DNA from 4 places in the Alteromonas sp. KUL150 genome. Region 1 is predicted to be linked to each of the others. Evidence: predicted binding sites of a transcription regulator. Region 1 holds the regulator's gene; each other region holds the start of a gene.

Region 1 (2,204 bases):
GAAAGTTATTTAACGCGTCATGAAGTTGACGCGTTAATTTTCCTACTTCAGCAAACAACTCAACGTTTTCTTTCATTGATGCTGCTTCAAGTAGGGCATTGGCTGAAGCGTTATCACCTTCTTCAAGATAAGTAACGAGTTGCTTGGCTTCTTCCAACGAAATTGGAACGTTTATATTCGTTGCCATCCAGTAAACCTCATTTATCTGGTGAGCGTCTGGATCAACCTAAACGTTCGAAAATTTTGTCTAATTTTTCTTTTAGCGTTGCTGCTGTAAAGGGTTTTACTACGTACCCGTTCACACCGGCTTGCGCTGCAGCAACGATTTGTTCTTTTTTAGCTTCAGCAGTAACCATAAGAACAGGTAAATGTTTAAGCTTGTCATCTGCTCGAATTGCGCGAAGCAAATCGATACCTTGCATGCCGGGCATGTTCCAGTCAGTAACAACGAAGTCAAAATCACCTTGCTGCAACATTGGCAGTGCAGTGCTTCCGTCATCCGCTTCTTGGATGTTGGCAAAACCTAAGTCTTTAAGAAGGTTTTTGATGATACGTCTCATGGTAGAAAAATCATCAACCACAAGAATTTTCATACTTTTGTCCAAAATAGCCTCCAATGAGGGGTTAATTGTTATTAATTTCTATTCTTCGTCAGCCTGCCACGACTTCATTCGTGATTTGAGTTTTAACATGGCCTGACTGTGAATTTGACTGACTCTTGACTCACTTACATCAAGAACCTCACCAATTTCTCGTAAATTCAATTCTTCATCATAGTACAAAGAAAGCACAATCGCTTCCCGTTCAGGTAGCGTTGTAATCGCTTGGGCAAGTGCTTTTTGAAAAGCGCCCTGCATCAAGTCTTCCAGCGGCGCATCACTGCCTCTACTCTGCTCAGTAGTGATTACGTCCTCCGACACACCCAAATCTTCTATTCCGACAAGTTTGCCGGCATTTACTTCATTGAGCATTTGGTGATAATCCTGCAAGCTTACGTTAAGCTTTTCAGCAATATCAGAATCTCTTGCATCCCTTCCGGTCTCACCTTCTACTTGGGATATCGCTTCCGAAATAGCACGTCCGTTACGATGGACTGAACGAGGGGTCCAGTCTCCTTTGCGTATTTCGTCTAGCATTGCTCCGCGAATACGGATGCCTGCAAAGGTTTCAAAGCTAGCTCCCTTAGAGCCGTCAAAATTTCGTGCAGCTTCCAAAAGCCCAATCATGCCTGATTGGATAAGGTCATCAACAAGAACACTTGCAGGCAACCTAGCCATCAAGTGATGCGCTATACGCTTAACCAATGGCGCATGTCTTTCGACTAACTGCGACTTATCGGTTTGTTGTTGATAAGCGGCTGCCTTGCTGTTCAACGCTGATTTCCTACTGCTTTTTCTGCAACAAGTTGTTCAATAAAAAATTCAAGATGTCCGCCTGGCTGAGCCGGGATGGGCCATGACAATGCTCTACTAGCAAGTTGTGTTATGGCCACTGCGGCTGGAGAGCCTGGATAGGCATCTACAATAGCCGTTTGTTTTCTTACGGCTTTGCGAATATTTTCATCAAATGGAACCGTTGCCACTAATTCTAGTGCAACATCCAAAAAACGCCCTGTCACTTTACTTAATTTACTAAATAATTCTTGGCCTTCACGCACGTCGCGTACCATATTAGCCACTACCTTGAAACGAAAAACGCCATGTTCGCGATTTAAGATTTTTATTAGGGCGTAGGCATCGGTTAGTGACGTAGGCTCGTCGCAAACCACGACCATGATATCTTGAGAAGCCTTCGAGAAACTCAATACCATGTCTGAAATTCCAGCAGCAGTGTCGACAATCAGCACGTCTATCGGCGTTCTTAGCTCGCTAAAAGCGCGGATCAAACCTGCGTGTTGAGTTGGGGATAACTCTGCCATCGACTGCGTGCCAGAGGTGGCCGGCGCAATCTTGATCCCGTGCGGACCGGTGACGAGAACATCGTCAAGGGTACATTCACCTGAAAGCACATGAGATAAGTTTTTCTCTACGCGAAGTCCTAGCATAACATCAACGTTTGCCAGACCGAGGTCCGCGTCAAGTACCATGACTCGCTTACCCTGCTTCGCCATAGCGATAGCGGTATTGAGAGTAATATTTGTTTTACCAACGCCACCTTTGCCTCCGGTGACGGCGATAACCTTGATTAACCGTGATTGCTTCATT
Region 2 (2,204 bases), on a different contig from region 1:
TTTGCTTCCATGGCTTCAAGTAGCGGTTGACGTATTTCTTTGAAGTTTTCAAGCGCAACAAATTTATACATTGCGCAAACAATATATTTAGACATAGTTTTTTACCTTTGCTGATTGGAGCGTAAGACCAGTGCAAAAATGCGGCGCGCAATATAACAAAACTAATGGTTAAAAACTAGGACAGATGTAATTATCTGTGCGGACTGGTACTAGTGAATGCTTTTTGAGTGTTCACGGTGCACGGTGTTGTGCTAAGCCATACTTCTAAAGGACGTTGAATTTAGGTGTTCAGGATTTGCAGAGTCAGTTTCACCGTGTTGTGAAGAGAGAATATCATAGAGTAATGTATTGTCTTCTTTAACTGAATTAGCATATTGTTTTTTCAGTCTTTTTTGCGTAGCGAGGCTGCAGTTGTGTATTACGTCATCGGGAAGACGCTTTTCATCGTTGGTTTGTGCTAAAGGTGCGGGTTTTAATGCCATGTACAATCGCGCTGTGGCATAGTCCTGTGCAACAAGCAAAGGCATAACGTGCATTGTTTTCCATTCACTTTCGCTCGCAGCGAGTGACGGCCGTCTGTAATGATTTAATGAGGCAAGTTGTGCCTTTACGCTATTTTGTTGTTCTAGGCCTGAATTTGCCGATTCAATTTGAAACGGCTCCGCAACACTGTGTTGCTGCATGGCAAGGTATAAGGAAAAAAGTGCACCTTGCGCTGATGCGCGAGCAAGCACCCCACTTCGCTCCCAGTAAATACTGGGGTCGATAGGCGTATTGTCGTTAGCAGCGGGGGTGTCTAATGGCATCCATTTTTATTACTTAATTTGCATACTTATGTTTTCGGCAAGATAATGTTTTTCTTAAGCTTATTTTCTAAAGTTAGATATACTTCTACTAGGCCTAGGTGTGCTCATTCACGGATGCGAAATGCAATTTAGCAACAAACAAGTATTGATTGTTGAAGATCAACGACCTTTCCTCCTTCTCCTCAAGGGATTAATGCACTCTATGGGCGTGTCTGACGTGGTCACTAAATCGTCAGCAGAACAAGCGGTATCACTTTGTAAAAAGCATAAATTCGATATCATCATTTGTGATCTTCATCTAGGCGCAGACAACAAAAATGGATATGAATTAATAGAGGAGCTGCGCACGGCCAGTCTCATTAGTCCAACGACCGTATTTATTTTAATTAGCGCCGATAGCGCACGACCGATAGTGTTAGGCTCAATAGAGCGTCGTCCAGATGACTTTCTTATCAAACCCTTTTCACAGGTACAGTTAAAATCTAGAATTGTACGCGCTTTTCAAAAACGCGAGTTCTTAAAAGAAGCTTATACACTGATTAATAAAGGAGAACTCAATAGCGCTATCGACCATATTGAAGCGCTCCTAGATGCGCCGTCTCATTATAAAGGTCACTGCGAGCAACTCTTGGTAGAGTTATATTGGCGAATCGATCAGCCTCAAAAAGCCCTTGATGTTTTAAATAGCTACATAGATGGAAAGCCTGTGCTCTGGGCTCAAGTCGCGATTGGTAAAACCTACCTTCAATTGAAAGATTACGAAAAAGCTATATCAGTGGCTAAGAAAACCCTCAAGCGCAACAGATTTAATGCAGATGCACACGATATTCTTGCTCAGGCCTATCAAGCTATCACATCTGGTGAAAAAGCATTAGAGGCTATCAAGGAAGCAATTAAACTTTCTCCCTATTCGCTGCCAAGGCATTTTAAAGCCTGCGAGATTGGCAGAGATAATGAGGATTTGCTACTCGCGGCAAGCTCTAGTTTAGCTATTTGGGATTTATCAAAACGTACCGTACACAAAAACAGCCTTCATTGGTGCGGCATTATCAGAAGCTATTTAGACATTGCGGAATTTGCAGAAGATAAAAAACAGCGCAACAAGTATCAACAAGAGGCCCTTCTCACACTGCAGCGGGGAAAATTTGATGATCATCTTCAAAAAATAGACCGCGACTTTGACATAAGTATCTTTGGAAAAATTGTTAACGCCAGAATAAGCGCAATAGATGGAAAGTTAATAGACGCAAAGCGACATTTAGCCTTGTCTCAAAATTTACTAGATGAAAAGTACACCGACGTTCCTACAGCTTATATCCCTGATAGTATAAATGTGATGTTTAAATTGGGTGAATTCGATGACGCGGTTCAGTTAAACGCGTTACTAGAATCACGGGG
Region 3 (2,204 bases), on a different contig from region 1:
TGAATGCGCTGGATAAAGTTATTCAAGAAGCAGATGTTGAGCTAGACGCGCTGCGCATAGTCGTTAATAACCCATAATATAACGCGTCGCGCTAAACGCCTTAGTGACGCGTCAAGTAATGAGAAAATAATGGCAAACCCGAGCTTTGTTTATAACCCACCTATGACGCCTTATCTTGATATTTTGTATCAGGATGAGGATATGGTGGTAATGCATAAACCGAGTGGACTTTTGAGCGTGCCGGGTAAAGCGTTAGAGCATCGCGATTCGCTTATTAGTCGAGTAAACCGTGTATACCCTACCGCAACTGTGGTCCACAGGCTGGACATGGCGACCTCGGGTATACTGGTATTGGCGCTTACTAAAGAGAGCCATCGTCACATTTCAAAGCAGTTCGAATTAAGGCAAACCAAAAAGCGCTATTTTGCTCGTGTCCACGGCCATATTGAAGCCGATACAGGTGACGTTGATCTGCCGCTTATTTGCGATTGGCCTAATAGGCCAAAGCAAATGGTCGACTTTGAGCGCGGCAAAAAAGCGATGACCCGTTTTGAGGCGGTAGAGCGAACTGTGGATGAAAATGGCTGCCCTTACTCTTTGGTGGCGCTTTATCCTATCACAGGGCGCTCACATCAATTACGAGTACATATGCTTGCCTTAGGGCATCCAATTTTGGGAGACAGGCTTTATGCTCACGACGAGGCACTTGCTATGGCGCCTCGTTTGCAGCTTCATGCGGAAAGCTTAAGTTTCTGTCACCCTACACAGGGCCAATGGCTTCATTTTCAAACACCAATTCCCTTTAGTCAGCATCGTCCCAGTTCGCTTTCAGTTGAAACACAATAGGCTCGTTGTTTGTGAAACACCAAACCGACAACCTAGTTCATTATATTCGGCCCCCTATAGTTTTCATTTTATTTGCCGATAAACTATAGAATTGTAATATCTCGTTGTTTCACAGTATCGAAGATATCATCGTTGAGAGAATGAAAAGGCATAGCACGCTTATATGAACAGGAAATCCATCACCTTATATTTTTTTGTCATGGTGTCTATGTTCCCTGTGATAGCTTACGGCGACTTTTTCAATGATGTGAGCAATGCTTATCTTCCAGGGGAAGTTAAATCAATAATGGTCGGTGAGGCAGAGGCCCCCGTTATTGAGGTAGAGGCAAAAACCCCTTTATCTCTTGGTACTGCGATTATCTTTACCGAGCCTTTTCCCTCAAGCCTTACACTCGCAGAGGGCAACAGCCTTGCCGACTTGCTCGCTGAAAAAGGATGGCACGTAGTAATTAGCCCCGTAAACTTGCCTCTAGCCCCTACGCCTTCAGCAGATGAGGCAGCCGCTAGCACACCAGAAGATGATGCAGCACAAAACAATCAAGCTGACGAAGCAATACATCCAAGAAGTAATCAACTTACTCAATACCTTAATTTCGAAACAGCTACGTCTGCACTAACCTTGCAGGTCAACGCATTGAATAATTATTTACAGAACCGCTCTGGCTATCGCATGGTGATTGCGCAAGGCATGCTTGCCGCGACCTATTTCTCGGCGGCAGAGCTACAACCTAATTTACATCCTGACACCTTCATCGCAATCTCACCATTTTGGCCTGAAGATACGACGAATAACCTGCTTATTAATACCATGGCAAAAGCGGAATATCCGGTTTTAGATTTATCACTTAGCGCGTTTAACGATTGGGAAGCAAGTACAACATTGAAAAGGAAAATAAGAGCAAAAAATGAACTTAAAATACACTACAGACAAATAACGATCCCCAGCAGTTTTTTAGCCTTTAGTATAAAGGAAACTCAAAAAAACCCGCAAATTCAGATAATTGCAAATAACACCATTGGTTGGACACGTCATTTGGGCTGGTAATTCTCTCGTCTTCAGCCTAGTCTAAATATTCACCCAAAACAGACACCTAGGTTAATAAGGCAAATTATCAATTAGCTTAGCGAGTGAAAATTGCGAATTGGACTATACTTTAATTTAGTAAACAAAGGCGGTTGAGTTACTTGTGAGTGTTCAGGAATTTGTAGATAACAAAGCGAAACAGCTATGTTTCTATTTGAGAGCATTTTGGCAAGATGAGCTTCCTATTGAGGAGTTGGAGCTATTTTTTTGGGATAGCATGGAGGAATGGGGTCAAATTGAATTTACGTTAACCCAGCCCTACACTCAAAAGGAA
Region 4 (2,204 bases), on a different contig from region 1:
GGTCGATGGCTTGGCCGCCACACATTCCAACATAGCCCGTACTTTTAGCTAACACAGATAGTAACTGGCTTCGTTTCGATTCTGCGAAAGAGCTCAAAGGCGCGTCGGCTAATACGGTAAATGCAAGTGCTTGTAATGCATCACCTGCTAGAATGGCAGTTGCTTCATCAAATGCGATATGGCAGGTAGGCTTGCCGCGGCGCAAGTCATCATCATCCATTGCCGGTAGGTCGTCATGTACCAGCGAATAAGCGTGCACGCACTCAATAGCCATACTAATGGCCATTTGGTCTTTTTTGGGGACGTCTAGCGTATTACCCACTACCTGAACGAGCAATGGACGCATGCGTTTACCGCCTGCAAGTAGCGCGTGACGCATGGCGTCTTTAAGGCGCGGCGCGTAATCCGGTAAATCATCAATTAGTTTAAGAAGAGATGCATCAGTTTGCTGTTTGACTTGCTGATGCAAAGCAGAAAAATTCATAGATTGCCTGTAATGTAAAAATGAACCTCTTAAGGGTGTTCACTTTCAGGTAGAGATTGAAGTGTTTCTTCGCCTTGTTCGTTAAGCAATATTTTTACTTTTTGCTCAGCGTTTTCAAGGGATTGCTGGCCTTGGCGAGAGAGTGCAATACCGCGTTCAAATTTTTCTAGCGCTTTATTTAACGGTAAATCACCGTTTTCCATTTCGTTAACGATAGCTTCTAATTCCGATAACGTTTCTTCGAAAGACGCTGATGGTTTTTCCGTCGTCATAAAAACACTCAATATAAAGGCTAAAATACGTATACCGCGCACATTAACCGAGGGTTGCACGAGGGTCAAATGGTTTGTCTGTATATCGCTAATAACATCATCGTATCGCTTTTTTTTCATTCAAGTCAAAAATCAGCATAGTGTTAAATTGTGCTATATTCGATGCTATCTTAGTAACCATAATTCCAGCCTCAAATAATAGCGCGTCGCGCTTTAATGCGAATAAAATGGTTTCCGAGTAAATAAAAAGGTAGGAAAGCGAGATAAAGCGTTATGCTCTAATTATAAAAATTAATAAATGTGATATTTTTCAACAATGTTGTTTTAGTATTTCTGTCTATTGCCGATAGAATGTCTGTAGATTAACAGCACTGACTGCGTTTAAATGGGGAAGAGTGAGTGGATTTAGCAACCGTCATAGGTATGTTGGGCGCCATTGGTTTCATAGTTATGGCTATGATCCTGGGCGGCAGCTTGAGCATGTTCATCGACGTGCAATCAATACTTATCGTATTTGGGGGCACCTTATTTGTCATTTTATCACAATTTACGTTAGGCCAGTTTTTTGGTGCGGGTAAGATTGCTGGTAAGGCATTCATGTTTAAAATTGAATCGCCCGAAGAACTTATTGAGAAGATTGTCGAAATGGCAGATGCTGCGCGTAAAGGCGGGTTTCTGGCGTTAGAAGAAGCAGAGATCTCAAACGAGTTCATGCAAAAAGGCGTTGATATGCTCGTAGACGGCCATGATATTGAGGTAGTCAGAGAAACCCTTTCCAAAGATATTTCCATGACATCAGAGCGCCACGATTTCGGAGCCTCGTTCTTTAAAGGTATGGGTGACATCGCTCCCGCGATGGGGATGATCGGTACGTTAATCGGGCTGGTAGCCATGCTTTCTAACATGGATGATCCGAAAGCCATCGGCCCTGCAATGGCGGTTGCACTACTTACTACTCTCTACGGTGCATTCTTCGCTAACGTTATCTGTCTGCCGATTGCTTTTAAACTATCCGTTCGTGCCGGTGAGGAAAAACTCAATCAAAGCTTGGTGCTAGATGGCATTGTTGGTATTGCCGATGGCCAAAATCCCCGTGTAATTGAGGGGGTGTTGAAAAACTATCTTGCAGCGAGTAAACGCGGAAGCGCAGAGGAAGAGTAATGGCTGAAGAAGAATGCCCAAAATGCCCCCCAGAGGGGCTGCCAGCTTGGATGGGGACCTTCGCCGACTTAATGTCGCTGCTGATGTGCTTTTTTGTACTTTTACTTTCGTTTTCTGAAATGGATGTACTTAAGTTCAAACAAATCGCGGGCTCAATGAAGTTCGCTTTTGGTGTTCAAAATAAAATTGAAGTTAAAGATATTCCCAAAGGTACTAGCGTTATCGCAATGGAGTTTCGCCCGGGTAAGCCTGATCCGACCCCTATCGAATCGATTCAGCAGCAGACC

What was found. Region 1 encodes FliA, which starts transcription of late flagellar genes. Its sites were predicted from a motif close to CTAAAGNTNNNNNNNNNNNNGCCGATA; they were not measured.
Region 2: the regulator FliA is predicted to act here: its motif matches at 839-865, upstream of GVO62_RS09755 (VC2046/SO_2500 family protein).
Region 3: the regulator FliA is predicted to act here: its motif matches at 901-927, upstream of GVO62_RS12945 (DUF3530 family protein).
Region 4: the regulator FliA is predicted to act here: its motif matches at 1,079-1,105, upstream of pomA (flagellar motor protein PomA).

Annotation. Positions count from the first base shown of each region.
Region 1 covers NZ_BLIJ01000050.1:90,371-92,574, reverse strand. Annotated here, with positions in the region: gene GVO62_RS11995 (protein phosphatase CheZ) at 1-187, opposite strand, end outside; gene cheY (chemotaxis response regulator CheY) at 222-605, opposite strand; gene GVO62_RS11985 (RNA polymerase sigma factor FliA) at 642-1,373, opposite strand; gene GVO62_RS11980 (MinD/ParA family protein) at 1,370-2,204, opposite strand, start outside.
Region 2 covers NZ_BLIJ01000040.1:39,135-41,338, reverse strand. Annotated here, with positions in the region: gene trhO (oxygen-dependent tRNA uridine(34) hydroxylase TrhO) at 1-95, opposite strand, end outside; gene GVO62_RS09755 (VC2046/SO_2500 family protein) at 252-806, opposite strand; gene GVO62_RS09750 (response regulator) at 928-2,204, shown strand, end outside.
Region 3 covers NZ_BLIJ01000055.1:27,593-29,796, forward strand. Annotated here, with positions in the region: gene rapA (RNA polymerase-associated protein RapA) at 1-77, shown strand, start outside; gene rluA (bifunctional tRNA pseudouridine(32) synthase/23S rRNA pseudouridine(746) synthase RluA) at 130-846, shown strand; gene GVO62_RS12945 (DUF3530 family protein) at 1,010-1,891, shown strand; gene GVO62_RS12950 (hypothetical protein) at 2,034-2,204, shown strand, end outside.
Region 4 covers NZ_BLIJ01000070.1:21,245-23,448, reverse strand. Annotated here, with positions in the region: gene GVO62_RS16960 (farnesyl diphosphate synthase) at 1-484, opposite strand, end outside; gene xseB (exodeoxyribonuclease VII small subunit) at 514-756, opposite strand; gene pomA (flagellar motor protein PomA) at 1,156-1,917, shown strand; gene GVO62_RS16945 (flagellar motor protein MotB) at 1,917-2,204, shown strand, end outside.